Regions from separate parts of the Kosakonia oryzae genome, predicted to be linked through region 1. Evidence: predicted binding sites of a transcription regulator. Region 1 holds the regulator's gene; each other region holds the start of a gene.

Region 1 (7,545 bases):
TTGGCTGGTCAATTCCGATGGCGTTTGCTGCCGTCAGTGAATCTGTGCCGCTAAGCTGCTGGACTATGTTTTTCGCCAATATTCTGTGGGCGGTGGCTTACGATACCCAGTACGCCATGGTTGATCGCGATGATGATGTGAAGATTGGCATCAAATCGACGGCGATTTTGTTTGGTCGTTACGACAAGCTGATTATCGGTATTTTGCAAGTTGCCGTGCTGGCACTGATGGCGTCTATTGGCTGGCTGAACGGGCTGGGCTGGGCGTATTACGCTGCGGTACTGGTGGCGGGCGTGCTGTTTGTTTATCAACAGATCTTGATTGCGGGACGCGAACGCGATGCCTGTTTTAAAGCGTTTATGAACAACAACTACGTGGGGCTGGTGCTGTTTTTAGGGCTGGCTTTTAGTTACCTGCACTGAATCTAAAAACTGCCGGATGCGGCTGCATGTTATCCGGCCTGCGAGGTTATCTCATCCCACAGGCCGGATAAGCGCAAGCGACATCCGGCGGCGACTTTCCTGGCTTACACTTCCGCTTGCGTCGCGCTTTCAATCGTCAGACGCACATCCGACGTTATCAAGTCTGCCAGCATCTGGTAAACGCCCAGCGTCCGCGTCGGGTCTGCATCGCCGCTGTCGCTGATATACCCTTCATCACGCAGCGTTAACACCAGCGTGGAGAATACCGCTTTGTCGAAGAATTCCGGCGCGTTGATGCCGTGCAACACCGACAGACGTTGCGCCAGCGTGCGGCTCTCTTTTTCCAGCGTGCTGCGGTTCATTGACGGTGTGTTGCCAAGCAGCCAGAAGGTGATGGCATAGCGCTGTAACGTCTCGCGCGCGCCGGCGGCCAGCAGTTGCAGCGTCCGCGAGTGGGCCGGATTGATGCTCAGGCGATCGTCTTTGACGGTAATTAAGCCCTGGCGCAGCAGTTCTTGCGTCAGGTTTTCCAGCACTTCCGCCAGCTCGGCTTTTTCCCAGCGCAGGAACAGCTCGGCTTTCAGCAGCGGATAGAGCAGCTCAACGTGGCGCAGAATATCGCTGCGGGAGATGGCGCGATGCTGGGTCACGATCGCCGCCATCAGCGACGGCAGCATCAGCATGTGGGCAATGTTGTTGCGGTAATAGGTCATCAATACTGCCTGCTCACGAGGCAGAATAATGATATCGCCGATGGTGTCTTTCTCGACTTCGAACTTGTTCATCTGCAACGCGTGGTCGATAAGCGCGTCGGCGCTGGCGGCAGGCGTTGTTGAATCCGGCGAGTAAGGCACATTGCGCATCAGTTCGAGGTAGCAACTGAGTTGTTCGGTTAACTGCTCACGCGTCAACGAACGCTGGCGCGAAGCCAGCAGCGCCGTACAGCACAGGTTCATGGCGTTAGCCGCACCGGCATTGTTAATGCGAACCATCAAATCGGCGGCAATGTTATTCACCGTCGGCGTCAGCCATGCCGGGCGAATCGCTTCGATGGGATCGATAGACTCGCGCCAATCCGGAACGTGGTGGTTCAGGTAGTTCATCAGCGGAATGGGTTCACCGAAGTTCACATAACCTTGCCCCAGGTTACGCAGCTTGCTCAGCCCGCGCACCATCTGCAGCAGGCTCTCTTTCTCTTTGGTAGCGCCGCGCAGCTCTTTCGCATAGGTACCCACCTCCATCACATGCTCATAACCGATATAGATCGGCACCAGCGTGATAGGGCGCGTACCGCCGCGCAGCATCGCCTGGATGGTCATCGACAGCGTACCGGTTTTCGGATCCAGCAAACGCCCGGTACGTGAACGACCGCCCTCGACGAAATACTCGACCGAATAACCGCGGCTGAACAGCTCGCCCAGATATTCGCGGAATACGGTGGAGTAGAGTTTGTTGCCTTTAAAGGTACGGCGAATGAAGAAGGCACCCAAGCGGCGGAAAATCGGCCCGGCGGGCCAGAAGTTCAGGTTGATGCCTGCGGCGATGTGCGGCGGCACCAACCCCTGGTGATAGAGCACATACGAGAGCAGCAGATAGTCCATATGGCTGCGGTGGCAGGGCACATAGACAATCTCGTGGCCGTCGTGCGCAAGCTGGCGCACGCGTTCGGCGTTGTGTACGTTGATCCCCTGATAGAGACGGTTCCAGGTAAAGCCGAGGATACGGTCGGTCAGACGGATCATTTCGTACGAGAAGTTGGCGGCAATCTCTTCCATTAGCGCGATAGCGTTTTGCTGCGCTTTGTCGTGAGAGATTTTTTTGCTGCGTGCTTCGTCTTCGACCGCACGGGCAATCGCTTTGGAAGAGAGCAGCTTATTGAACAGATCCTGACGCGCCGGCAGACGCGGCCCTACGGCGGCCAGGCGCTGTCGCGCGAAGTGCATACGCGCCACGCGCGCCAGTTTCTGCGCGATAATTTTATCGGTGCCGTGCTCGGTCGCCATGCGGCGCAGGGAGACGGGCGGCGAGAAGCGCACAAAGCTATCGCGGCCAAGCCAGGAGATAGCGAAGAATTTCTGGATACCGTTCAGCATGCGCAGCGGCGGATTAATCTCGCCTTTCTCACGCCCTGGAGAGCGGCCAAACATTACCGATACCGGCACCATTTGCACATCCAGATCCGGATGGCTGCGGTGTAAATCCAGGTAGTCGTGGAACAGTTTGATGGACTCTTCTTTCGGCGTGTAATAAGTAAACACGCGCGGACCGCCATGAATGAACACGAAACGCGGTAGCAGTACGCCGTCGATTTCCAGGGGTTCCAGCGGATCGGGCAGTTCGTGCGCCAGACACTGAGCACGCAACGTCATCAAATCTGCCTTAGAGTTATAAGGCAGCACGTACATAATAGGACGTGAAGTATCGAGACCCAGTTCCTGTGCAGGTTCTGCAGGTATCGATTTACTCTTTACCAGTACACTTAATGGTAAATTCAGTAATTTGTAGTAAATTCGTGGCCAACCGGACATAAAAGATGAAAAGCCTCTGGTTAATAATAGTGCCATTGCGCCGCAAGAATATCAGAAAGCGCATGTAATTTCTGTTGTACCTCAGTACGCTGATGTAGACATTGACGTTTATTACATAAAAAGGTTCTTTTCATGGCCAATAATACCACCGGAATTACCCGAATCATTAAAGCAGCAGGTTACTCATGGAAGGGCGTTCGCGCTGCATGGATCAATGAAGCCGCCTTCCGCCAGGAACTGTTAGCCGTTGTTTTAGCTATCATTATTGCTTGCTGGCTGGACATTGACACGGTCACACGGGTATTGCTGATTAGCTCGGTGTCGCTAGTAATGATTGTTGAAATCCTAAATAGTGCAATTGAAGCTGTCGTAGACCGAATTGGTACTGAATTTCACGAACTTTCCGGTCGGGCGAAGGATATGGGCTCGGCGGCAGTGCTGATGTCGATCCTGCTGGCGCTGTTTACCTGGATCTCGCTTCTCTGGGCGCATTTTCGATAACGCTTCCAGAAATCGATAACACCCTGGTTTTTTGCTTAAATTTGGTTCCAAAATCGCCTTTGACTGTATATACTCACAGCATAACTGTATATACACCCAGGGGGCGGGATGAAAGCATTAACGGCCAGGCAGCAAGAGGTGTTCGATCTCATCCGCGATCGGATCACCCAAACCGGTATGCCACCAACGCGTGCGGAAATCGCACAGCAATTGGGGTTCCGTTCCCCAAATGCGGCTGAAGAACACCTGAAAGCGCTTGCGCGCAAAGGGGTTATCGAAATCGTCTCCGGCGCATCGCGTGGTCTGCGTCTGCTGCTGGAAGAAGAAGAGGATATCGGTTTACCGCTGATTGGCCGCGTTGCTGCGGGTGAACCGCTGCTGGCGCAACAGCATATCGAGGGTCACTATCAGGTCGATCCCGATCTCTTCAAACCTCATGCGGATTTCCTGCTGCGCGTCAGCGGTATGTCGATGAAAGACATCGGTATTATGGACGGCGACCTGCTCGCAGTGCATAAAACGCAGGATGTGCGTAATGGCCAGGTGGTCGTCGCACGTATTGATGATGAAGTTACCGTGAAGCGTCTGAAAAAACAGGGTAACACCGTCGAACTGCTGCCGGAAAACAGCGAGTTTTCCCCGATCGTCGTCGATCTGCGCGATCAAAACTTCACCATTGAAGGGCTGGCGGTTGGCGTCATCCGGAATGGTACCTGGCTCTAACGCCTGTTCTTTCCGCAGCGACACATAACAACGTGGCGCTGCGTAATACAATTTTCCCCGTTGATTCGACATTGCCATGCCGTTGCTGAACGCATCTGACAGAGCACTGTGGCGGCTTGCGCTGCCCATGATCTTCTCCAATATCACTGTTCCGTTACTGGGGCTGGTGGATACCGCCGTGGTCGGGCACCTGGATAGCCCTGTTTACCTCGGTGGGGTGGCGATCGGCGCAACGGCAACCAGCTTTTTGTTTATGCTGCTGCTGTTTTTGCGGATGAGCACAACCGGTCTTACGGCACAGGCGTTTGGCGCAAAAAACGCACCTGCGCTGGCGCGCGCGCTGGTACAACCGCTGTTACTGGCGTTGTTGGCAGGTATGTTAATTATGCTGCTGCGTACGCCGCTCATCGATCTGGCGCTGCACATCACCGGCGGGAGCGAAGCTGTACTGGAACAAGCGCGGCGCTTTCTCAATATTCGCTGGCTGAGTGCGCCAGCGTCGTTGGGAAATCTGGTGTTGCTCGGCTGGTTGCTGGGCGTGCAGTATGCCCGTGCTCCGGTGATCCTGCTGGTGGTGGGGAATCTTCTCAACATTGTGCTCGACCTGTGGCTGGTGATGGGTCTGCACATGAATGTGCAGGGAGCCGCGCTCGCCACCGTTGTGGCTGAGTATGCGACGTTCGCCATCGGCCTGCTGATGGTGCACCGCGTGTTGGTGATGCGCGGCGTCCCCCTGTCTGTGCTTAAAAATGCCTGGCGCGGCGGTATGCGGCGCTTATTAGCGCTTAACCGCGATATCATGCTGCGCTCACTGCTTTTGCAGCTCTGCTTTGGCTCAATCACCGTACTGGGCGCGCGTCTTGGCGGCGAGACGGTCGCGGCGAACGCGGTGCTAATGATGTTTCTCACCTTTACCGCGTACGCGCTGGATGGTTTTGCCTATGCGGTCGAAGCGCATTCCGGGCAAGCCTACGGTGCGCGCGATGGCAGCCAATTGATGGAAGTCTGGCGAGCTGCGTGCCGCCAGGCCGGGCTGGTGGCGCTGTTCTTTGCGGCGATTTATGCGCTGGCAGGCGACAACATTATTGCCTTGCTGACTTCACTTCCTGCTCTGCAGACGCTCGCCGGGCATTACCTGTTCTGGCAGGTAATTCTGCCGCTGGTGGGCGTGTGGTGCTACTTGCTGGATGGCATGTTTGTCGGTGCCACGCGCGCTGCGGAGATGCGTAACAGTATGGCGATTGCCGCTGCCGGGTTCGCTGTCACGCTGCTGACGGTCCCGGTGCTGGGCAATCACGGTTTATGGCTGGCGCTGACCGTCTTTCTCGCCCTGCGCGGGCTTACGCTTGCCTGGCTGTGGCGTCGCCACTGGCGTAACGGCAGCTGGTTTTCCGACGCGAATCCTTCCTGATACTGCCAGGCTTTTTGCCGGTTTCCTCGTCTCGCTTATGCTGTTTTTAACTATCGTGGTGGTTAAAGATTCCGAATAAAAATCGATTGCCGGAATCCTTAACTACAATAATCAGTACGTTCAGCAGAACGATTACCTATTTAACCGAACGATAAGGAGTCAACGATGAATAAAGACGAAGTCGGCGGTAACTGGAAACAGTTCAAAGGCACTGTTAAAGAAAAATGGGGCAAACTGACCGATGATGATATGACCATCATCGAAGGTAAACGTGACCAGTTGGTGGGTAAAATCCAGGAACGTTACGGTTATGCCAAAGATCAGGCGGAGAAAGAAGTTACAGATTGGGAAACGCGTAACGACTACCGCTGGTAGCCTGCACATCCCCTCAATGTGCTAACCCTCTACAGGCTACTCTGCCCGAAGGTACAAGGATGTACCACCCCTCCAGCTGTTTTATTTACCGTTTCGTTCAAACAAAGATTAACGTGGCTTTTTCTTCACCTGAACGGTGTGGTCATGGTGGCAATGGTCGTGATGACGGCAGGACTCCACTTCGACACAGTCTGCACATAAGCCGTGAGCTTCAATCACATTATGCCGCAGAGCAAAGCCCATCTTTGCCGCCAGCGCATGCATAATATCTTCCACGCCTTCCGCCTGCTCTTCCTTTACCGAACCGCAGCGATCGCAAATAAACATTGCGGACGTGTGCGTCGGCTGGTCAAAAAGATGGCATAACACGTAGCTGTTTGTTGATTCGACTTTATGTACGAACCCTTGTTCCAGCAGGAAATCAAGAGCGCGGTACACCGTCGGCGGCTTGGCCTGCGGTTCGCTTTCACGCAGCAGATCGAGCAGATCGTACGCGCTGATGGCGCTTTGTTGCAGGCTGAGTAATCTCAACACTTCAAGACGCTGAGGAGTCAGGCGCACATTGCGCTGCACGCACAGCTTTTCAGCCTGCGCTAACATCTCTTGCGAAGTGGTCTTATCCATAGGCGCTCTCCGGGTGGGGAAATACAAGCCATACACTTTACCATGTCCTGCCGAAAACGCCGAGATCGTGGCCAGTAATCTCCATTTCACTGGATCGCTTCCCGAAATGGATTCCTTCATCTATAAATAGTGATAAGCGTCACTTAAAACAATAATATCCGGGTACTTACGGGTATTCCGGCAATTTAGCTTCTTTTTCTTACGTTATTCACAGCAATAGTGCATTCCTGTTTGTGCGAATACTTACAGGCTTAAAACTCATCTGGCTACGAGACGCATACTGTGGAAAAAAAACGTAAACTTTCGCTGGTCGCGATCGCTGTCTCCTTTTTTGTGTCAAATCAGGCAGGGGCAGCCAATACCTGGGCAGAAGCACGTAATGATGCAATGGGGGGAACGGGCGTTGCATCTGCGAACTATGGCAGCGGGCCATTAATTAACCCGGCACTGTTAGCAAAAGCAAAACCCGATGATGATATTACCGTCATCCTGCCGAGCGTACAGGCGCAAATTAGCGACAAAGATAATCTGCGCGACGAGATCGACAACATCAATGACAAAATCGATGGCTACAAAGATGTTGTCGATAACCTCACCGCTGCGGAAATTATTGCTAATCCGCTCGGTACGGTAAGGCAATTTCAGGGCGCCGCAGGCGATTTGGCGAATGAGCTGGAGTTTCTGAGAGGGAAAACAGCGCAGGCCAAAGCCGCCGCCGGTATCGCGGTAAGCATTCCCAACGATGTCCTTTCCGTGGCGTTTGTGACGAAAGCTTACGCCCATGCGCGTGTCACGTCGGCAATCGATCAGCAGGATATTGACTACCTGCGTAGTATTGAGAACAGCACCGCCGTCGCCGCCGGTGAAGCGCTAAAGGCGGTGGTATCACCGGATGGCAGCGACGAAATCACCAAAAACCTCAACTCAACCGCTTCAGGCCGTGCGGCTATCGTCTCGGATT
Region 2 (7,545 bases), 1.4 Mb from region 1:
CCTTTAATGCGCAGCGCAATCAGAATGCCGCCCATCTCCAGATCCGGCACGTCGCCGTTCAGCATCTGCGTATAGAGACCACGCGCGGTGTCAATATCCAGGTCTCGGGCGTGGTTCTTCCCGCGACCAATCTCTTTGATAACTTTACGGTAATCCATGACAGTTCCTCGCATGCTCACATCGTTAACGGCGCCTGCGGCGCTTTTGTTCTGGTTTTTTCACCGGTTTCTTCACTATAACGTCCGGCATTGCCGGTTGGGAAATAGGAAACACCGGTAGCGCATCAAGCAGACGTTTTCCGTAGCTTTTGGTCAGCAGGCGCTTATCGTAAATCACCACTTCGCCGCGACAGCCGTGGCTGCGGATAAGCCTGCCGACCTGCTGGATAAGATTAAACGAGGCGCTGGGCAAACTCTGTACTTCAAAAGGATAACGGTTGAGGCTCTTCAGCCATTCGCCTTCAGTGATCACCACCGGGCTATCAATCGGCGGAAAGGCGATTTTATGAATATGCACCTGTGTCAGATAATCGCCTTTCAGATCAAGCCCTTCGGCGAAGGATTGCAGGCCAACCAGCACGCTGCGCTCACCCGCGTCGATCCGTTTACGGTGCAGTTCCACCAGCCGGTAGCGCGGTTGATCGCCCTGCACCAACAGCAGCAGGCGTAAATCCGCTACGTAGCTTAAAAATAGCTGCATCGCGCGCTGGCTGGCGAACAGCACCAGCATCCCCGGATGGGCTTTACTTTCTACCTGCTCACGAAACCAGGTCGCCATTTCGGCGATATGCTGCTCTTCATTTTCAATCAGCGGTTCGTAGCGCATTTGCGGGATAACAATCTTCCCCTGCTCGACGTGATTGAAAGGCGAATCCAGCGAGACAAAGCGGTCGCCCGCTTTCTCTTTCAGGCCGCTCATCTCTTGCAGGCGATTAAAACTGTTGAGCGATCGCAGCGTGGCGGAGGTGACAACAATATGCGGCACACTGCGCCACAGCAGCTTCTCCAGCTGATCGCTGACGCGAATGCCCACGCAGTGAAACAGCAGATGCAGCTGCCCTTCACGCACTTCGCGCGTCGCCCATTTCGATACCGGCGCGCCGGAAGCCTGCACCATCGAGGCCAGCCGCCAGAGTTTGCTCTGGCTTTCAAACATGCCAAGCGCACGGTTCATTTGCAGGATCACCCGGTGCAAACGCACAATATCGTGGCTGCCGGTCTTTTCGCTTAAATCGTTGAGGAACAGCTCCGCCAGCCCGCGCAGCATCTCTGTTAGCTTCGCCAGCCGTTGACAAATCGCCATCACCTCATCCGGCAGCTCGCCCATAGCGAAGCGGTATTCGGCTTCCTGACCGGCAGGAAGATAGAGGTTGAGTATGTTATTCAGTGAGGAAATCAGCCCGAACAGCTCTTCGCAGTGGGCGTTGAGCCGCTCCGGCGTCGCCAGCGGCGGCAGGGTTTTCGGCCGGAACTGCTCCAGGCATGTCGCCACCAGCCGGGTAAACAGGTCGAGCTGTAACTGATACCAGGACGCCGTTATTTCGGCGCTCATCTCCAGCGCATCGCGCGCCACATCCGGCAGATGATGGCCTTCATCCAGCACCAGCAGCAGGTTTTTCGGCTCCGGTAAGACGGCTTCGCTCTCCAGCGCCGCCATCACCAGCGCGTGGTTCGCCACCACCACTTCCGCTTCCTGAATTTCACGCCGCGCAACAAAGAACGGGCATTCCCGGTAGTAGTGGCAGTTGCGGTTCAGGCAGCTGGCTTTATCGGTACTGAGGCGACGCCATAAATCATCGCTGATGGCTTTATCGGTGTGATCGCGCAGGCCGTCCCATTTGTAGCTGTCGAGATCGGCTTTCAGCGTCGCGCACTGCTTCTGTTCCTCTTTGCTGCCCGGCGTCAGCTCATCATCCAGAAAAGCCAGCAGATCCTGCTGGTCCGGCTCGCTGCTGGCCAGCGCGGCCAGATTGCGCGGGCAGACATAGCGCCCACGGCCAAACGCGGCGGTAAAACGTAAATCGGGGATAATTTTGCGCAGCAGCGGCAGATCCTTACTGTAGATCTGATCCTGCAACGCCACGTTGGCGGTGCTGACCACCAGCGTTTTTTGCTCTTCGCGGGCAATAGCAATGCCCGGAATTAAATAAGAGAGCGTTTTCCCGACGCCGGTCGGCGCTTCGATCGCCAGATGCCGGCCCTCTTCCCCCGCCAGAGTTTTCGCGACATCAGCAATCATCTGCCGCTGCGGCGCACGGGGAATAAAGTCCGGGATCTGTTGTTGCAACGCCTTATACCAGGCGGCGATCTGCGCTTTTAGCGCGGCGGTAAGAGCCATGAAGAAACCTGAAATACTGTATAAACAGCCACTATTGTGGCATTTTTAGCGCCCGCTGGGTAACCCTTTTTGCCATTCTGGAAGCGGCCGCGGAAAGCCATTTTCTGCTTCTGCAATACAGGATATTTTTCGCCGGGCGGATCACAAATTAGCAGATCCATTCATCAGTACGCTATGTCGCGCGTTGATCATTGAACAGGGCAATGCTAGTTTTTACCTGCATTACGCTTGTTACCGAATATCGGGCAAAACCTAAATGCAGAGAACAAGGACAGATTATGTCCGTTGCTGTATTTATGTTTTGCCCGTTTTTGTTTGCAGGAGTTAGCGATGCTGGTCAAACAAATCTTAAATAATAACGTGGTCAGCGCCATCGACGATCGTGGCTTTGAGGTTATTCTGACCGGGCGAGGGCTGGGTTTTAATACGCAGAACGGCGCCAGCGTTAACGAGCAAGCCATCGAGAAAATATTCCATTTGCAGGATTCGCAGGTCTCGGCCCGTTTTAAAGATCTGGTTAGCGAAGTGCCTGTCGAAATAGTGCAACTGACCGCCGACATTGTCGCGCTGGCCCGCAGTCAGCTATCGCACAAATTAAGCGAAGGCTTGTACGTCACGCTCGCTGACCATCTCCATTTCGCGCTGCAACGCAATGAAAAACATGAGCAATTGCCGAATCCGCTGGAGTGGGAAGTGCGCCATTTTTATACCGCTGAATATGCTCTTGGTCGCCAGGCGATTGGTATGGTGATGGCGCGCACCGGGCAATTATTACCTGACGGCGAAGCCTGCAGTATTGCGCTACATATTGTGAATGCCGGGCTGAACGACAGCATGGGAAAAACCACGCAAATCACGCGGCTTATTTATCAATTACAGAATATCGTTAAATACTTTTTTAGCCTGCCGCTCGACGAGCACAGCCTGAATTACCAGCGTTTCATTACCCATTTAAAATTTTTCGCCCAGCGGGTGATTGATGGGGTGGTGTTAAATAATGACGACGAAGAGTTATTTGCCATGGTACAGCGCCGCTATCAGACCACCCTGAAATGCGTCGATACCATCAATGAGTTTGTCGGCAAACATTATCACCACACCATGAGTAACTCGGAAAAGCTCTATCTGACCGTGCATATCGAAAACGTCGTGCAGCGGGCAGAACCCAATTAGTTTACAGAAATCATTCGCGTAGCCGCAGCCAACAAAGCGGCAGCCCGAAGGAGAGTGTATAGATTCCGTCCAGGCTTGTTACTGTTTAATCAGGCAAACCCCAGAGGAAACAAGGTATCGGCGTAAAGCCGGTGATTGTGGATGATGCCGGCGATGCGGGCGTCAGTCTGGAGGAATTATCATGAATTATCAGGATACCGCGCAGCAGATCATCAACAGGATCGGCGGCAAGGACAATATTCTGTCGCTGTTTCATTGTATTACCCGTCTGCGTTTTTTACTCAAAGATAACGACAAGGCCGATCGCGCGGCGCTGGAAGCGCTGGATGGCGTGATAGGTGTCAATATCTCTGGCGATCAGTTTCAGTTGATTATCGGTAACGATGTGGCGCCACTGTGCGACGCGCTGCTGGCCAAATTACCCGGCGTTTCGTCCGGCGGCGCTGTACAACATGATAAACGCCGCAACCCGGTATCGGTGCTGCTGGAGGGGCTGTCCAGTATCTTCTCGCCGATCATCCCGGCGATTGCCGGAGCCGGTATTCTGAAAGGCGTCCTGGCGCTAGTGGTCGCGATGCAGTGGCTGGAAACCAGCAACCAGACCTACCAAATCCTGCTCGCCATCAGCGACGGCGTGTTTTACTTTATGCCGCTGGCACTGGCTTTCAGCGCCGCTAATAAGTTCGGCGCGAATCCTTACGTGGCAGTCGCGCTGGCCGCCGCCCTCTTCCATCCTGCAATTCAGGCGCTGTTTAAATCCGGCGCGCCGATCAATTTTATGCACCTGCCGGTGCCAACCGTGAATTATGCCTCAACGGTGATCCCGATCCTGCTGGCCATCTGGCTGCTGAGCCGGGTAGAGAAGCTGATTGATCGCATCATGCCCGGCGTACTGAAAACGATGTTTGTGCCGCTACTGAGCCTGGTGATTGTCACGCCGATTACGCTGATTGCCATTGGCCCGCTGGGGATTTTCGCCGGTAGTGCGCTCTCCGGCGGCATTATTTGGCTGGTGGAAAATGCTGGTATCGTGGCGGGCGTAGTGGTTGGCGGAACGCTGTCGATGATCATTATCACCGGCATGCACTATGTGCTGGTGCCAATCATGATCAACAACATCAGCACCCTGGGTTTCGATCCGTTCAAAATCCTCTTCTATGTTGCCAACCTCGGCCAGGCGGGCGCGGCCTTTGGCGTGTTCCTGCGGGCGCGGGATAAAAAGCTGAAATCGCTGGCGCTGACTACCAGCTTCAGCGCGGTCATGGGGATTACCGAACCGGCGATGTACGGCATCAATATTCGTTATAAACGCCCGTTTGCCGCCGCGCTGATTGGCGGCGCGTGCGGCGGCGGTGTTGCCATGGCGATGGGGGTGAAAACCTACGCCTTTGCGCTCAGCGGTCTGCCTGGCCTTCCGGCGCTGGTCGGCCCGACATTTTTGTGGGCACTGGTCAGTATCGCCATTTCGTTTGTCTGCGCTGCGGTCGTCACGGTGATCCTCGGATTTGAAGAGACGGTGGTGGCCGGGGTCAGCCCGATGTCGGTAGCGCGTACCGAAGAAAAACTGTTTGCCCCGGTGAGCGGCGAGCTGAAACCCCTCAATGCCCTTAGCGATCCGGTATTTGCCGATGAGATTTTCGGTAAAGGGCTGGCGATTTACCCCACCAGCGGCGAGCTGCGCTCCCCGGTTAACGGCAAGGTGGAATCCCTGTTTGAAACCCATCACGCACTGGCGCTGCAAAGCGATACCGGCGCGGAAATCCTCATTCATATCGGTATCGACACGGTAAAACTGGGCGGTAAGCACTTCACCAGCCACATCGCCGCCGGGCAGAGCGTCGAGGTAGGCGATCTGCTGGTGAGCTTTGATCTGGCGGCCCTGAAGGCCGCTGGCATCGATCCGAGCGTGATTGTGGTCGTCACCAACAGCGAACAATACGGCGATATCAGCCCGGTCAAAGTACAAGGCGATGTCGCCAGCCGGGACGCATTTCTCACACTGACCGCGACAGCGGCGTAAGGAGCAAAGGTATGGCATTTTCGAAAGCATTCCCGGAAGGATTTTTATGGGGTGGCGCAACAGCGGCGAATCAACTGGAAGGCGCATGGAATGTGGGTGGTAAAGGGCTTTCCGTTTCTGATGTCTACACGTTTGATATCAATACGCCGCGCGAGCGCTGGCTCGATCAATGGCTTGGCATGACGCACGCGCAGATACGCGAAGCGCAGGATCCGGACAGCAAAAAGTACTACCCGAAACGCAAAGGCAACGATTTTTACCACCGCTTTAAAGAGGATATCGCCCTGTTCGCCGGGATGGGTTTTAAGTGTTTTCGCATGTCGATTGCCTGGACGCGCATCTTCCCGCGCGGCGATGAAACCACGCCGAACGAAGCCGGGCTGAAATTCTACGACGAGGTGTTCGATACGCTGCTGGCGCACGGTATTGAGCCGATTGTGTCACTATCGCACTACGAGATGCCGCTGGCGCTGGTGACCGACTATGGCGGCTGGCCGAACCGCCAACTGGTGGATTTTTACGTGCGTTTCGCCACCACGGTCTTCACCCGCTACCGCAAAAAAGTGAAGTACTGGATGACCTTCAACGAGATCAACTGTGTGAAGCATCATCCGTATGTCAGCGTTGGCGTGATCGAAGAGGACAATCCGCATCTCGAACAGGATAAATACCAGGGCGCGCACCATCAGTTTGTCGCCAGTGCGCTGGCCACCAAAGCCTGCCATGCCATTATTCCCGGCTCGCAGGTCGGCTGCATGATCAGCTACCAGATGCTCTATCCGCACACCTGCCACCCGGACGATTTGCAGGCCTGCGAAGAGATGCAACGCGTGTCGCTGTTCTTTAGCGATGTGCAGGCGCACGGTTACTACCCGGCGTACACCGATCGCATGCTGGCGGAAAAAGGCGTCACGCTGCAAAAAGTGGTCGGCGATGATGAGATCCTGCGCCAGCACCCGGTCGATTTCGTCTCCTTTAGCTACTACATGTCGAGCACCGTTAGCGCACACCCGGAAAAACGGGAAATAGCGGAAGGCAATATGGTGACTGGCGGTATCCGCAACCCGTACCTGCCAACCAGCCAGTGGGGCTGGCAGATTGACCCGAAAGGGCTGCGTCTCGCCTTAAACCAGCTCTATGACCGCTACCAGAAGCCGCTGTTTATTGCCGAAAACGGTCTCGGCGCAGTGGATACCGTCAACCCGGACGGCTCTATCGACGATGATTATCGTATCGATTATCTGCGCCAGCATGTCGAGCAGATGCAGGAAGCGATTGGCGACGGCGTCGATCTGTTTGGCTACACCTGGTGGGGGCCGATTGACGTGGTCAGCGCCGGTACGGCGCAAATTTCCAAACGCTACGGCTTTATCTATGTTGACCAGGATGATATGGGCAACGGCACACAGGCGCGCTCGCTAAAGAAAAGCTATCACTGGTACAAAAAACTGATCGCCTCTAACGGCGCAGACTTACGCGATTAAGGAGCTGAGATGGCTATTTTCCCGAAAGATTTTTTGTGGGGTGGCGCGATTGCCGCCAACCAGGCGGAAGGCGCATGGAACGAGGATGGCAAAGGGCCATCGATTGCTGATGTAGTGCGCGGCGGTATCGCTTCCGGCAAACATGATGCGGTGATTGACCCGAATCTCTATTACGCCAGCCACGAAGCGATTGATTTCTACCATCGCTACCAAGAAGACATCGCGCTGTTCGCAGAGATGGGGTTCAAATGCTTTCGTACCTCGATTGCCTGGTCGCGCATTTTCCCGCGTGGCGATGAAACTACGCCAAACGAAGCGGGGCTAAAATTTTACGACGATCTGTTTGATGAGCTGCTGAAGTACGGCATTGAACCGGTGATTACCCTCTCCCACTATGAGACGCCGCTGGCGCTGTATCAGGAGTATGGCGGCTGGAAGAATCGCCAGTTGATTGATTTCTTCAGCCGCTACTGCGAAACGGTATTCCGCCGTTACCAGCGCAAGGTCAAATACTGGATGACCTTCAACGAA
Region 3 (7,545 bases), 1.4 Mb from region 1:
CAGTAACTCAGCACCCACAGATGAGCGAAACCGATCACTAATGCCAGTGCGAAGGCGACGGCTAAAAATTCACGAACGTTAAACTGCTGCATGACACTGCCCTCCAGAATAGTGGGGGCAGTGTGTCAGGAGTAGGTTAAGCAAACATTAAGATGCGACAATAAACAGTTCACGTAACTGGTGCAGTTGATCGCGTACCTGCGCCGCCTCTTCGAATTCCAGATTCTGCGCATGCTGCATCATCAGCCCTTCCAGCTCGTGGATTTTCTGTTGCAGCGCTTTCGGCGTCAGCGCCAGTTCTGCCGCTTCCACCTGCGCCGGGGTGCGGGTTTTGCCACGCCCTTTCGCACGCGTTTTCGCCAGCCCTTCGCCCATCGCCAGAATATCCACCACCTTCTTGTTCAGGCCCTGTGGCGTTATGCCGTGCTTGACGTTATAGGCGTGCTGTTTTTCACGGCGACGTTCGGTTTCTCCGATCGCTTTCGCCATCGACGGTGTGATCTTATCGCCGTACAGAATCGCTTTCCCGTTGATGTTACGCGCCGCGCGGCCAATGGTCTGAATCAGTGAACGCTCCGAACGCAGGAAGCCCTCTTTGTCCGCATCCAGAATCGCCACCAGCGACACTTCCGGCATATCCAGCCCTTCGCGCAGCAGGTTGATGCCCACCAGCACATCAAACTCGCCAAGACGCAGGTCGCGGATAATTTCCATACGTTCAACCGTATCAATATCCGAGTGCAAATAACGCACCCGCTCACCGTGCTCTTCCAGATATTCGGTGAGATCTTCCGCCATCCGCTTGGTCAACGTCGTCACCAGCACGCGCTCGTTAATGGCCGCGCGGATGCGAATTTCCGACAGCAGATCGTCAACCTGCGTAGCGACCGGGCGCACTTCGATGATGGGATCCAGCAAACCTGTCGGACGAACGACCTGGTCAATCACTTCATCGCCGGATTTCTCCAGCTCGTAATTGCCCGGCGTCGCCGAAACATAGATAGACTGTGGTGCCAGCGCTTCAAACTCTTCAAATTTCAGCGGACGGTTATCCAGCGCCGACGGCAGACGGAAACCATACTCCACCAGCGTCTCTTTACGCGCCCGGTCGCCACGGAACATCCCGCCGATTTGCGGGATGGTGACGTGGGATTCGTCGATCACTAACAGGCCATCGGCTGGCAGGTAATCGAACAGCGTCGGCGGCGGTTCGCCAGGGCCGCGTCCGGAGAGATAGCGCGAGTAGTTTTCAATGCCGGAGCAGTAGCCCAGCTCGTTCATCATCTCCAGATCGAACTGCGTGCGCTGGCTGAGACGCTGCTCTTCCAGCAGCTTATTGTTCGCCAGCAGCGTTTTGCGCCGTTCTGCCAGCTCATCTTTGATCTCTTCCATCGCCTGCACGATACGTTCGCGCGGCGTCACGTAGTGCGTTTTCGGGTAGATGGTAAAGCGCTGAACCGTCGATTCCACATGTCCGGTGAGCGGGTCAAACAGCGACAAACGTTCTACTTCTTCATCGAACAACTCCACGCGCAGCGCCAGGTCATCCGATTCCGCCGGGAAGATATCAATCACCTCCCCACGCACGCGAAACGTCCCGCGCTGGAAAGCCTGATCGTTGCGGGTGTACTGAAGCTCTGCCAGACGACGCAGAATCGAACGCTGGTCGATAATCATGCCGTTGGTCAGATGGAGCATCATTTTCAGGTAGAGATCCGGATCGCCCAGACCATAGATGGCCGAAACGGACGCCACAACCACCACATCACGGCGTTCCAGCAGCGCCTTCGTCGCTGAAAGACGCATCTGCTCGATATGCTCGTTCACCGAGGCATCTTTTTCGATAAAGGTGTCCGAACTGGGCACATAGGCTTCCGGCTGGTAGTAGTCATAGTAGGAGACGAAATACTCCACCGCGTTTTCCGGGAAGAACTCCTTCATTTCGCCATACAGCTGCGCCGCCAGCGTTTTGTTCGGCGCCAGCACCATCGTCGGGCGTTGCAGATCGGCAATAACATTGGCAATGGTAAACGTCTTACCCGAGCCGGTAACCCCCAGCAGCGTCTGGTGCGCGAGGCCGTCTTCCAGACCTTCCTTAAGCCGACGAATCGCCTCAGGCTGGTCGCCGGAGGGGCGAAAAGCAGAATTCAGTTTGAACGGTTTACTCATGAACGGCTACCTGGTGAAGGAATGAGCGGGCAGGTAACATATTTTACTCACCCTGTTCACTTTTGCCAATAAATAATACTGGATGAAAAAACAGTGGCGGGTTAGCTGATCTGGTCTACCCGCGATAAGGAAATGCGTTTCCGCGTTAAATTTTCTCCCCGACAAGATAAAACACCAGACCCGCAGGGTTATCCCCAGGAATCTTCACTTTTTAACAATTGTCAAGCCGCACCTTGAAAGTTTTGTGGCAACCGGTGACACTTTTCTTACAACCATTGATTTTATATAACCAATTGATAAGTAATAACTAATTTAAAAAGCCGGGTTTCGCACCAATTCAGACGCAAGCCGCGTCCTCTCTCGCTTGCCGCATGTTTTCTAACTCTAATACACAAGGTTATCCACAGGAATAGTGGATAACTGCCGCCAGCCCGTATACCCCGCCAGCCGACAAATTCCCAACAAGACCCAATCGCTGTTCGTTAAAAAATTTTTATCACTTCTTTTTGCTCATTATCAGCTAAACAAAGACGTCATCCTCATGAGATACCCATCACAAATTGTCATTTTGCTGCACCACAATCCAACACTGGTAGCACTGGCAAAGTGCAGGATATTTACCTGCGTTCTCTCTCTCCTGCATGTTAAACGGCAGTTTTATCAGCCTCATCCGAAAAAAAAGCCTTTTTTTCGCTTCTGGCAAGCCTTTTGCAATATGGAAGGGTCACCAGAGCCGTAAGAAGGAGCGGACAATGTTGAGCTTACGCGCAGTAAACCAGTACTACGGTAATCAGCATACGTTATGGAATGTTGATCTTGATTTAACCCCGGGCGTCTGTAATTCGATCATCGGCATGCCTGGAATGGGCAAAACGACGCTGATAAATTGCATTTCCGGTTATTTGCCCATTGAGAGCGGCAGCATGATTTGGCAGGAAGCCGGCGCACCACCGCGCGATCTGCTGAATATTCAGGCAGAGCACCGCAGCGCGATGGGCATTGGCTATGTGCCGCAGGACCGGCGCATCTTTTCGCAATTGACCGTGGAGGAGAATCTGCATATTGCCATGCGTGCTGTCAGCGAACCGGGAAGCGTCATGGGTCGCGATATTTACGATCTGTTCCCGGAGCTGTATACGCTGCGCCCGGTACGTGGCGCAGAACTGTCAGAGGATAACCAGCAACAACTGGCGATGGCGCGTGCGCTGGTCACCCGCCCGCGATTACTCCTGCTTGATGAGCCGACACGCGGGCTGGGCCAGGCGTTTATCCATAAACTCGGCAACCTGATTGTGCGGCTGAATCAGGAGTTCGGCATGACCATTTTACTGGCCGAGCAGCATCTCTCATTCATTCGCCGGGTTGCCGACCGTTTTTGTCTGTTGCATCGGGGGCGCAACGTCGCGCAGGGCGATGTCAGACAACTGGATGATCAGATGCTGTCACACTGGATGACACGGGAGTCAGTACGCTGAGATCGAGAAAATGGCCTGTTTTTTCTTTTTCGGGCGCGTGAGCAAACCAGGGGATTTCACCGATTAGTGGAGCCTGCATCACGCGCCGCAGCGTCGCCATATACTCCCGATGACGCGCGCCCGGTGCCACCACATCGTTAGCAATCCATCCTGCCAGCCTTAATCCAGCCTGGCGTACCGCCTGCGCTGTCAGCATGGCATGGTTGATACAGCCCAATTTCACGCCTACCACCAGAATCACCGGCAACTGCTCCTGGATAACCCAGTCCGCATAGGTGAACGTTTCTGAAAGCGGAGTAAACCAGCCGCCCGCCCCTTCTACCAGCAGCCATTCTGCTTGCGCCTCCAGCGTGCGTAACCCGGCAGACATCACGGTGGCATCAATCGGTTCGCCCAGATCGGCGCTGACAATATGCGGCGAGGTCGGTTCCGCGAAGGTATAAGGGTTCACGGTTTTATAATCCAGCGGCAGACTGCTGTGATGCTGCAACGCCAGCGCGTCGCTATTACGCAGCCCCTGCGCCGTCATTTCGCTACCGGAAGCAACCGGTTTATACCCTGCGCTGCGCAAACCGCGCAGATTTGCCGCCTGTAGCAGCGCGCAGCTGGCGACGGTTTTCCCTACTTCTGTATCCGTGCCGGTGACAAAATAGCGTTCAATCACGCGTGATAACTCCCCAAAAAAGATGATACGTCAGGGGATATTTCCCCTGCTGCTGCGGCCAGGCGAGTTGCAGACGCTGCAGTTTGCCCCGCGTCAGCCCCTGCTGCCTGCCGTCGTGTAAATGTGTCGCGCCAATGCCTTTCAGCGACCGCAGCGCGCGGGCAGCGTCATCAAAGTGCAAGGTGATGCTCTCAACACCGCTGCGTAGCGACCAGCCCGCTAAAGCCTGCTCGATTGCCGGAAGGGATAAAAAGCGATTGGCATGCGGCCGGTCGTCCACCGCCTGCCAGGCCTGATTCAATTCTGGCAACGAGGCTTCCACCAGCGTGGTAAATGCCACAAGGCCGCCGGGTTGCGTCACTCGACAGAGTTCATTGATGGCCTGGCATAAATCATCACACCACTGCACGGCGAGATTGCTCCACACCAGTGGGAACTGAGCATCCGCCAGCGGCAGCGCCTCGATATCCCCCAGCAGATAGCGATCGGCGCTCTGCTGACGGCGCGCTTCATCCAGCATGGTGGCCGAGAGATCCAACGCCGTCACGCTACTGCCCAGACCACGCCAGTAACGGCTCATGGCACCGGGGCCGCAGCCGGCATCGAGCACCTGCGCCGGGGTGATTTCACCCAGTTGCGTCAGCAGCAGATCGGCGCTCAGCCGCTGCAATGCGTCGTGGTGGGCGTAACTTTGCGCCGCACGGCCAAATGCAGCGGCAACGGCGCGTTTATTCACCGCCATATAACGCCTCCAGCAGACTATCAATATCTTCCGCCTGGTGAGCCGCCGTCAGCGTCAGGCGCAGGCGCGCGGTACCCGGCGGTACGGTCGGCGGACGGATCGCTGTCACCCAGCAACCCTGCTGACGCAGACGCTCCGCCAGACGCAGGGCGCGCGCGTTATCACCGACGATCAGCGGCTGAATGGCGCTCTCTGAATCTGCCAGCGTCATCGGCAGTTGCGCAGCACCGTGGCGAAAACGCGCGATCAGCGCCGCCAGTGTTGCCCGGCGTTGCTCGCCTTCATCACTGCGGATCACCCGCAATGCCGCGCTGAGCGCTATTGCCTGCGCCGGTGGCATTGCGGTGCTGTAAATCAGATGACGGGCGAATTGCAGCAGATAGTCGGCAACCGTTTCGCTGCACAGCACCGCCGCGCCGCTGACGCCGAAGCCTTTGCCGAAGGTGACAATCAATATCTCCGGTTTAATGCCATGCAGATGGCAACTGCCGCGCCCCTGCTCGCCCACCACGCCGGTGCCGTGCGCGTCGTCAACCATCAGCCACGCCTGCGCCTCGCCTGCCGCCTGGGCGATTTCCCCCAGCGGCGCGCTGTCGCCATCCATACTGAAAATGCCTTCGGTGACCACCAGTTGCTGGCCGTCAATGGGCTTTGCCAGTAGCGTTCGCATCTGCGCCACATCGTTGTGCGCAAAACGTCGCAACTGCGCCGGACTGTGGCTGGCCGCTTCCAGCAACGACGCGTGGCTCAGCTTGTCGGCGACAATGCGATCCTCTTTGCCGGTCAGTGCGGCGATCGCCGCCTGGTTGGCGGAAAAGCCAGAGATAAACAGCAGCGCACGCGGATAGCCCAGCCATTCGGCCAGCTCGCTTTCCAGCGCCTGATGCGCCACGGTGTGGCCGCTGACGTGCCCCGAACCGCCGCTGCCCACGCCGTAGCGTTCCGCGCCCTGTTGCCAGGCACGCACCACCGCCGGATGCTGGCTTAAGCCGAGGTAATCATTGCTGGAGAAGTTGCAAAAACGCCGCTCACCGACCGTCAGCCAACGCCCTGCGCCTTGCGCCACCGTCTGTCGCGAGCGCAGGGCATCTGCCGCGCGGCGTTCGCTCAACGCGGCATCAATGCGTTGTTGCCAGCTCATAGCGCTGCCGCGTTGTAGAATTGCTCCGTGTCGGCGTGCAGCAGTTGCTGCTCAATCTGCTGTTGCTGTTCGTTATCGCCATTCAGCACTTCCGTCTGCTGCGGGTTCAGCCCCAGTTTGCGGAACAGTTGCAGATCTTTATCCTCTTCCGGGTTCGGCGTGGTCAGCAGTTTACAGCCGTAGAAAATGGAGTTCGCCCCGGCCATAAAACACATTGCCTGGGTCTGTTCGTTCATCTGTTCGCGACCGGCAGAAAGGCGCACGTGGGAAGTGGGCATCATGATGCGAGCAATGGCGATGGTGCGGATAAAATCGAAGGCATCAACATCCTCGTTATCAGCCAGCGGCGTGCCTTTGACCTTCACCAGCATGTTAATCGGCACGCTCTCCGGCGGCGTGGGCAGGTTCGCCAGTTGCAGCAGCAGACCGGCGCGATCTTTCACCGTTTCTCCCAGCCCGACGATGCCGCCCGAGCAGACTTTGATCCCGGCTTCGCGCACTTTATCCAGCGTGTCGAGACGCTCCTGGTAGGTGCGGGTGGTGATGATATTGCCGTAGAACTCCGGCGAGGTATCGAGGTTGTGGTTGTAGTAATCCAGCCCGGCGCTGGCAAGGCGCTGCGCCTGGTTTTCATTCAGCGTGCCGAGCGTCATACAGGCTTCCATCCCCATCGCTTTGACCCCTTCAACCATTTTTTCAAGGTAGGGCATGTCGCGATCGTGCGGGTTTTTCCAGGCTGCGCCCATACAGAAACGCGTTGATCCGGCGAGCTTCGCCTGGCGCGCGGATTCCAGCACCTGTTCCACTTCCATCAGCCGCTCGGATTCCAGCCCGGTTTTGTAGCGCGCGCTCTGCGGGCAATATTTGCAATCTTCCGGGCAGGCGCCGGTCTTGATCGACAGCAGCGTACTGACCTGAACCTGGCGCGGATCAAAATGCTGACGGTGAACCTGCTGCGCCTCGAACAGCAGTTCAAGGAGCGGTTTTTCAAACAGATCGGTAACTTGCGACATTGTCCAGCGTGCGTGGTGAGCCATCGGGCGTCTCCAAAGGGTGTTGTTAATTTTTGATTCGGTGTAGACTCGTAAACCTAAAACTTTTTAATTTGGTTTACAAGTCGATTATGACCGCAGACGATCTCGCTTTTGACCAGCGCCATATCTGGCACCCGTATACATCAATGACCTCTCCCCTGCCGGTTTACCCGGTGCAATCCGCACAAGGCTGCGAGCTTCACCTCAGCAGCGGCGAACGGCTGGTGGATGGCATGTCCTCCTGGTGGGCGGCGATTCATGGCTATGGTCATCCGGCGCTGAATGCGGCGATGAAAGCGCAGATTGATGCGGTTTCGCAT
Region 4 (7,545 bases), 1.3 Mb from region 1:
CTTCCAGCATCACGCCAATACGCGGGCGTGGAATGGCGTAGCCGATCATCTCCTCGACTTCACGTCCGGCGCGTTCAATGAGCCGTTTGGCTTCATCCACCTCGTCAATACTGGTGATCATCGGCAAGAGAATACTGAGGTTGCCGGTGGCCGCATTAGCGCGCAGCATGGCGCGCACCTGCACGAGGAAAATTTCCGGCTGATCGAGCGTAATACGAATGCCTCGCCAGCCAAGACAGGGGTTTTCCTCGCTGATGGGCATATAGGGCAATTGTTTATCAGCGCCAACATCCAGCGTACGCAGCGTCACCGGCTTGTCGTTGAACATTTGCAGCATGCCCTGATATTGCGCCACCTGCTCCTCTTCCGACGGAAAGCCGTTTTGCAGCATAAAGGGAATTTCAGTGCGGTATAGCCCGATACCGTCGATGCGGCTGCCGAGTTTCTCTTCGTGCTCCGGGCTTAAGCCAGCATTCAGCATCACTTTCACCCGCTCGCCGCTTTTAAGTTGCGCCGCCAGATTGACGTCATCTTCGGCGAGACGGCTGAGCTCATTCTCCTCAGTGATAAGACGCTGGTATTCCTGTAGCAGAACCGGTTCTGGATCCACCAGTAATTCGCCACGGTAACCATCGACAATCAGCGTACGGCGATGCAGCGCAGAAGGCTGAATATCCGCCCCCATCACCGTCGGAATGCCAAGCGCGCGCACCATGATCGCGGCATGAGAGTTGGCGGCACCGTCGCGCACCACCACGCCAACCAGCCGATCGTGCGGCAACTCAGCCAGCGTTGTCGCCGAAAGCTCATCGGCGACCAGCACAAAGCGCTCCGGCCAGGTATTCGGCCCCTGAATATTGTCATCAAGGTGGAACAGCAGACGCTGACCAAGGGTCCGGAGATCGCCAGCGCGTTCTTTCAGATAACCATCGCTGAGCGCGGCAAACTGTTCGGCGAAGCTTTCGATCACCGTTTTCACCGCCCATTCGGCCACCGCACCTCTATCCACTTCTTCGAACAGCTCACGGCGCAAACGCGCATCGGAGAGCAGGTGGGAATAGAGATCGAAAATCGCCGCCGTCTCTTTTTGCGCGCCGGCGGAAAAACGCTTGCTGTAACGGCGAAATTCGTTGGCAGCCTCTTCCAGCGCGCTGGTCAGCCTTTCGCGCTCAAGCGAGGTATCCAGCGTCGATGCCGGATAAACCTGCTCCATCAGCGGCAGGGTTTGATCCATCCAGCCTTCGGCAATGGCAACCCCCGGCGAAGCCGGCAGCGCACGAATACGTGTCTGCCGATACTGACCAAACAAGGCGTTTAATTGTGACTGGGAAAGGATCGCAGCGACCTGGGTGGCCAGTGTGACCAAAAAGGACTCTTCGCTTTCATTGTACTGGCGCAGCTCACGCTGCTGCACAACCAGTACGCCAAGCAACTGGCGGCGCTGGATAATCGGTACGCCGAGAAACGCGCGAAAACGCTCCTCTTTTACCGCAGGAATATATTTAAAGCTGGGATGTTTCTGCGCATCGGCAAGGTTGATGGGTTCCGCCAGTCGGCCAATCAGGCCCACGATCCCCTGATCGAATGCGAGTGTGACAGTACGGCCGCGCGGCTTTTTTAAGCCGCGCGTCGCCATCAGATAAAAACAGCGCCTGTCGTGATCTGCAAGATAGACCGAGCATACTTCGGTTTCCATCGCCAGACACACGTCGGTAACCAGTATCTCCAGCGCTTCGTTAAGACGCGGCGCGCTGGCAACTTTCTCAACTATTTCTCGCAGTCGGGTGAGCATAATGTGGGTGGCTTAACCTCGTTTACGTCGCCAGGCAGGTGCGTTTTGTGGCTTAGGAGGCGTTTCCTGAAGCGATAACACCGCACTTGCAAACTCTTTCATCACCCGCCGGTAGACGTCGCGTTTAAACGAGACTACCTGACGAACAGGATACCAGTAGCTTACCCAACGCCAGCCATCAAACTCAGGGGTGCTACTGGTTTGCATATTGATTTCTGCATCATTACCAATCAACTGCAAAAGAAACCATTTTTGTTTCTGGCCGATACAAACCGGCTTTGTGTCCCAACGCACCAAACGTTTCGGTAACTTGTAACGCAACCAGTTACGGGTAGAAGCAAGGATACGAACATCTTTACGACTTAAGCCCACTTCCTCGAACAGTTCCCGGTACATCGCCTGCTCCGGGGTCTCGCCTGGGTTGATTCCCCCCTGGGGAAATTGCCAGGAGTGCTGCCCGAAGCGTCTGGCCCACATCACCTGGCCCTGTCGATTGCAGATTACGATTCCCACATTTGGGCGGTAGCCATCGTCATCAATCACCGGACTACCTCAAAATAAACCTGAATGACGAGATTGTTTCACACTCCCGGAAAACGGTAAACCACTCTATGACAGGGATACGAACGGATAACGATTGAATAACTCACAGTTTGCATAAGAGTTATAAACACCATCCCCTGCCTCCGACGGGTTTTATTCACCTTTTCTGTGGATAGAGTTGTGAAAAAGTATGGAATTACCCAGGGAAAACCCAGAACAGTCTGAATAAGCCATTTATCGGGTAAAGAAATAAAATTCATGGATTCATTTAGTTAAGTGACTTATCACCGGATTTTTGCAGCATAATGTGACGATCATCACTCTCAGGATCCTTCCGCTGATGAAAGATCGAACAGAGCCGTTTTTATCCACAGATTATGCCAATAAGTTAGGCGTATTTTGTGCAGAAATTCGATTTTCATCGCACGTCAAGGCTGTAAATGGAAACAGTAGTGAGGGTTTTCACCAGTTATCCCATTTTTCTGTGGATAACATGGTGTAAGATCCTGTTCATTGTCAGTGACCAGATTTGGAAAACCTGACGGGCTGTTGCGCAACACATTGCACACATAAATAAATTATCTTTTAAATCATTGCGTTGCCAATATTCCGCGGAAAACGGTAAACTGGCAGAACACGGTGGAAAACTCCTGCCTGTTTTTTAATCAAAAGGTTAGTGACATGTTCGCGTTATCTCCTTTCACTTCGCCACCCGAATCCGAGGCTCAGTTACTCGCTCAGGCCCAGCGTCTGGCAGGCTATTCGCTTGGTGAGCTGGCGGCGTTAGCGGGATTGCCGGTGCCGCACGATCTGAAACGGGATAAAGGCTGGATCGGTGTGTTGCTCGAGTTATGGCTGGGCGCCAGCGCCGGAAGCAAACCCGAGCAGGACTTCGCCGCGCTGGGCGTCGAGTTAAAAACCATTCCGGTGGATAACCAGGGCCGCCCGCTGGAAACCACCTTTGTCTGCGTCGCTCCGCTCACCGGGAATAGCGGCGTGGTGTGGGAAACCAGCCATGTCCGGCACAAGCTGAAACGCGTGTTATGGATCCCGATTGAGGGTTCGCGCGAGATCCCGGTAGCCGATCGCCGCGTCGGATCGCCGCTGCTCTGGAGCCCCAATGAGGAAGAAGAGCAGCAGTTACGCCAGGACTGGGAAGAGTTGATGGATCTGATTGTGTTGGGCCAGGTCACGCGTATTACCGCCCGTCACGGCGAAGTGCTGCAATTACGTCCCAAGGCCGCCAACAGCAAAGCGCTGACGGAAGCAATTGGCGAACACGGCGAGCCTATTCTCACGCTGCCACGCGGTTTCTACCTGAAAAAGAACTTCACCAGCGCGTTGCTGGCTCGCCACTTTTTGCTCTCCGGATATTAATTTTTTGCCACAGCCTCACTGACGCTTATAATTAGCGCTTCTTTTTTTGCAGGACTTTTATTGATGTTATTTGCATGGATCACCGATCCTAACGCCTGGCTTGCGCTCGGTACGCTGACGCTGCTGGAGATCGTGTTAGGGATCGATAATATTATTTTCCTCTCTCTGGTTGTTGCAAAGTTACCTGGTGCGCAACGTAATCACGCCCGTCGGCTTGGGCTGGCAGCAGCAATGGTAATGCGGCTGCTGCTTCTGGCTTCTATTGCCTGGGTAACAAGGCTGACGCATCCGTTATTCACCCTTTTTGATCACAGCGTTTCGGCGCGTGACATGATCCTTTTTCTCGGCGGATTGTTCCTGATCTGGAAAGCGAGCAAAGAGATCCACGAGTCGATCGAAGGTGAAGAAGAAGGGCTGAAAACTAATGTTCACTCCTTCCTCGGCGCTATCGTGCAGATCATGCTGCTGGATATCATTTTCAGTCTTGATTCGGTGATTACCGCGGTGGGTCTCTCCGATCATCTGTTTATCATGATGGCCGCCGTCGTGATCGCTGTTGGCGTGATGATGTTTGCCGCGCGTCCGATTGGCGAATTTGTCGATCGCCATCCGTCGGTCAAAATGCTGGCGCTGTCGTTTTTGATTCTGGTTGGCTTTACGCTGATCCTCGAAAGCGTTTCGATTCATGTGCCGAAAGGTTACATCTACTTCGCGATGTTCTTCTCGATCGCCGTCGAGTGGCTTAACCTGTTGCGTAACAAGAAAAATCCGCTGTAAGCAAAGCGCTTCTCCGGCCGGGGAAGCGCTTTTCATTTCTTTACCTGCTCTCACCGCTATTTTCAGAAAATCTCCCTTTTCCAACGCGAAACAGCGGGTTATTACTAGACTGTGTGTGACGCATGCCATGAGAGGGTCTGAGCGATGAAAAAATGGGCGGTGATTATTTCTGCAGTAGGTTTAGCTTTTGCGGTTTCCGGATGCAGCAGCGATTACGTAATGGCAACAAAAGACGGCAGAATGATCCTGACGGATGGTAAGCCGGAAATTGATGATGATACCGGGCTGGTCAGCTATCGCGATCAGCAGGGCAACAAAATGCAGATTAACCGTGATGATGTCTCCCAGATTATCGAACGCTAAGAAATACCTTTAAAGGTCAGTGACCTGCTGACCTTTTTGTGAATTTTCCCTTTCCCTTTTGCTTCCCCTCTGCCATGTTTATAGTCCTTTGTCAGGACTACTGACGTTGTATTTTTGAGGAAGCCGGCTATGCAGTATCACCGTATCCCCCACAGTTCGCTGGAAATTAGCACCCTGGGGCTGGGCACAATGACGTTTGGTGAACAAAACAGCGAAGCCGACGCCCATGCACAGCTCGATTACGCCGTCAGCCAGGGAATCAACCTGATTGATGTCGCAGAGATGTACCCTGTTCCGCCACGCCCGGAAACGCAGGGTTTAACCGAAACCTATGTCGGCAACTGGCTGGCAAAACGCGGCAACCGCGAAAAGCTGGTTATCGCCTCCAAAGTCAGCGGCCCAAGCCGCAACAATGACAGCGGGATCCGTCCGGATCAGGCGCTCGATCGTAAAAACATCCGCAGCGCGCTGGATGGAAGTTTAAAACGTCTGCAAACCGATTATCTCGATCTCTACCAGGTTCACTGGCCGCAGCGCGCCACTAACTGCTTCGGCAAGCTGGGTTATAGCTGGGTAGAGAGCGCGCCGGTTGTGACGCTGCTGGAGACGCTGGAAGCGCTGACTGAGTTTCAGCGCGCGGGCAAAATTCGTTATATCGGCGTTTCGAACGAAACCGCCTTTGGCGTGATGCGCTATCTGCATCTGGCGGAAAAGCATGAACTGCCGCGCATTGTCACCATCCAGAACCCGTACAGCCTGTTAAACCGCAGCTTTGAAGTGGGCCTTGCGGAAGTGAGCCAATATGAAGGTGTCGAGCTGCTGGCCTACTCCTGCCTCGCCTTCGGCACGCTGACCGGGAAATATCTCAACGGGGCAAAACCCGCAGGCGCGCGCAACACGCTATTCAGCCGCTTTACGCGTTACAGCGGTGAGCAGGCGCAAAAGGCGGTGGCGGCTTATGTGGATATTGCGAAGCGACACAATCTCGATCCGGCACAGATGGCGCTGGCGTTTGTCCGTCGCCAGCCCTTCGTCGCCAGCACCCTGCTGGGCGCGACGACGATGGAACAGTTGAAAACCAATGTGGAAAGCCTGCATCTGGATCTGAGCCAGGATGTGCTGGCGGAGATTGAAGCGGCGCACCAGGTATATACCTACCCGGCGCCGTAAACTTACCGGCGGCGCTGCCAGAACCACAGCGCCGCTATCGCCAGCGCAAAGATCACGCCAAAGCCGACGCCCGTTCCCACGACGGGTGCGCCGGCTTTTACCGCCAGCGAGTACAGCCCCAGCATTACCAGCATTGCCATGTTTTCGCCGAGATTCTGCACGGCAATCGCATTACCCGCCCCGACCGACGCTTTACCTATCGCCTGTAGCAACGCATTCAGCGGCACGACAAAAAAACCGCCCAGCATGCCGATCAGCATCAGAACGCCGTAAGCAGGCAGCAAAGCATGTTGTAACGAAAACAGTACCACGGCGACGCCAATCAAAACCCCTGCAGGCATACAGCGCGCGACAGTTTCCAGTGTGACCAGCTTTGCCGCCACCCCGGCACCGACCACAATCCCGACCGCCACCATCGCGTTCAGCCAGGTCGGCGTGGCGTTGTCAGTAATACCCAGCGCTACCGGCACCCACAGCACCAGCAGGAAGCGCAGCGTCACCCCCGCGCCCCAGAACAGGCTGGTACCCACCAGCGAAAAGCGGGTTTCACCGTTGCGCCACAAACTTTTGCAGGCGCTAAAGAAGCTGTGTGTCATCGGCGTAAAACGCCATGACTGCCCCGGCCGCGCAGCGGGCAGCTTCGGGATCAGCAAATTAGCGACGACCGCACCCGCATAAACCAGCGCACAAACGCCCAGCGCAGCAAGCACATGCCAGTCGGCCAGCACACCGCCCGCCACCGAACCGAGCAGAATGGCGGCAATGGTTGATGACTCCATCAGCCCATTGGCTTTAACCAGCTTATCCCCGGAAGTGATCTCGCCGAGGATGCCGTATTTCGCCGGAGAGTAAGCCGCCGCGCCAATGCCCACCAGCAGATAGCCAACAAACGGATTCACGCCAAAGCAAATGCTCGCGGCACCCAGCAGCTTTAAGCCATTCGCCATCATCATTACCCGGCCTTTGGCGAAACTGTCCGCCACCTGGCCGACAAAAGGGGCAAACAGGATGTAAGCACCCACAAACACCATTTGCAGGATCGGCTGGCTCCAGTCCGGGTAAAACTCGGCCTTCAGCAGCGCCAGCGTGGCAAACAGCAGCGCATTGTCGCCAAATGCCGAAAGGAACTGGGCGGCGATCACTGCCATCATTCCGCGCGACCACAGCGAGGCGCTGATCTCAGGTTTAAGCATGTTGGTTTTCCGCCTCGTCAACCATCGTTTTGAGCGTGACAAAATCAGGCTTGCCGCTGCCCAGCACCGGCAATTGCTTGAGATAACGAATGTCGCGCGGCACCGCCAGCTCAGGGATGCCCTGCGCACGTGCATATTGCAGAAGTTTGTCGCGCGTCAGCGATTCATCGCTCGTAAACATCACCAGCGCTTCACCTTTGCTGGCATCACTTTTAATCACCGTGGCATGCATTTTCTCCGGCGACACCGCCAGCGCAAGCTGTTCCACCGTCTCCAGCGAGATCATCTCACCGGCAATTTTGGCAAAACGCTTCGCGCGCCCCTGAATCT

The links. Region 1 encodes LexA, which represses DNA repair genes until DNA is damaged. Its sites were predicted from a motif close to TNCTGTATGTACATACAGNA; they were not measured.
Region 2: a site for LexA is predicted at 2,352-2,371, ahead of dinG (ATP-dependent DNA helicase DinG). Genes of this name have one in related genera too.
Region 3: a site for LexA is predicted at 2,246-2,265, ahead of uvrB (excinuclease ABC subunit UvrB). Genes of this name have one in related genera too.
Region 4: a site for LexA is predicted at 2,768-2,787, ahead of mutH (DNA mismatch repair endonuclease MutH). Genes of this name have one in related genera too.

What each region holds. Positions count from the first base shown of each region.
Region 1 is NZ_CP014007.2:5,069,108-5,076,652, reverse strand. It holds gene ubiA (4-hydroxybenzoate octaprenyltransferase) at 1-422, shown strand, start outside; gene plsB (glycerol-3-phosphate 1-O-acyltransferase PlsB) at 527-2,950, opposite strand; gene AWR26_RS24045 (diacylglycerol kinase) at 3,083-3,451, shown strand; gene lexA (transcriptional repressor LexA) at 3,560-4,174, shown strand; gene dinF (MATE family efflux transporter DinF) at 4,251-5,585, shown strand; gene AWR26_RS24030 (CsbD family protein) at 5,751-5,960, shown strand; gene zur (zinc uptake transcriptional repressor Zur) at 6,069-6,584, opposite strand; gene traF (conjugal transfer protein TraF) at 6,867-7,545, shown strand, end outside.
Region 2 is NZ_CP014007.2:3,677,339-3,684,883, forward strand. It holds gene ybiB (DNA-binding protein YbiB) at 1-158, opposite strand, end outside; gene dinG (ATP-dependent DNA helicase DinG) at 184-2,337, opposite strand; gene licT (BglG family transcription antiterminator LicT) at 2,668-3,510, shown strand; gene AWR26_RS17435 (beta-glucoside-specific PTS transporter subunit IIABC) at 3,692-5,530, shown strand; gene AWR26_RS17440 (glycoside hydrolase family 1 protein) at 5,542-7,014, shown strand; gene AWR26_RS17445 (glycoside hydrolase family 1 protein) at 7,024-7,545, shown strand, end outside.
Region 3 is NZ_CP014007.2:3,705,136-3,712,680, forward strand. It holds gene pmrB (two-component system sensor histidine kinase PmrB) at 1-41, shown strand, start outside; gene uvrB (excinuclease ABC subunit UvrB) at 148-2,169, opposite strand; gene AWR26_RS17555 (hypothetical protein) at 2,582-2,908, shown strand; gene AWR26_RS17560 (ABC transporter ATP-binding protein) at 2,922-3,644, shown strand; gene bioD (dethiobiotin synthase) at 3,586-4,308, opposite strand; gene bioC (malonyl-ACP O-methyltransferase BioC) at 4,301-5,050, opposite strand; gene bioF (8-amino-7-oxononanoate synthase) at 5,037-6,191, opposite strand; gene bioB (biotin synthase BioB) at 6,188-7,228, opposite strand; gene bioA (adenosylmethionine--8-amino-7-oxononanoate transaminase) at 7,315-7,545, shown strand, end outside.
Region 4 is NZ_CP014007.2:951,188-958,732, reverse strand. It holds gene ptsP (phosphoenolpyruvate--protein phosphotransferase) at 1-1,792, opposite strand, end outside; gene rppH (RNA pyrophosphohydrolase) at 1,805-2,335, opposite strand; gene mutH (DNA mismatch repair endonuclease MutH) at 3,017-3,712, shown strand; gene AWR26_RS04645 (TerC family protein) at 3,776-4,489, shown strand; gene ygdR (lipoprotein YgdR) at 4,634-4,852, shown strand; gene AWR26_RS04635 (NADP(H)-dependent aldo-keto reductase) at 4,982-6,022, shown strand; gene lplT (lysophospholipid transporter LplT) at 6,025-7,215, opposite strand; gene aas (bifunctional acyl-ACP--phospholipid O-acyltransferase/long-chain-fatty-acid--ACP ligase) at 7,208-7,545, opposite strand, start outside.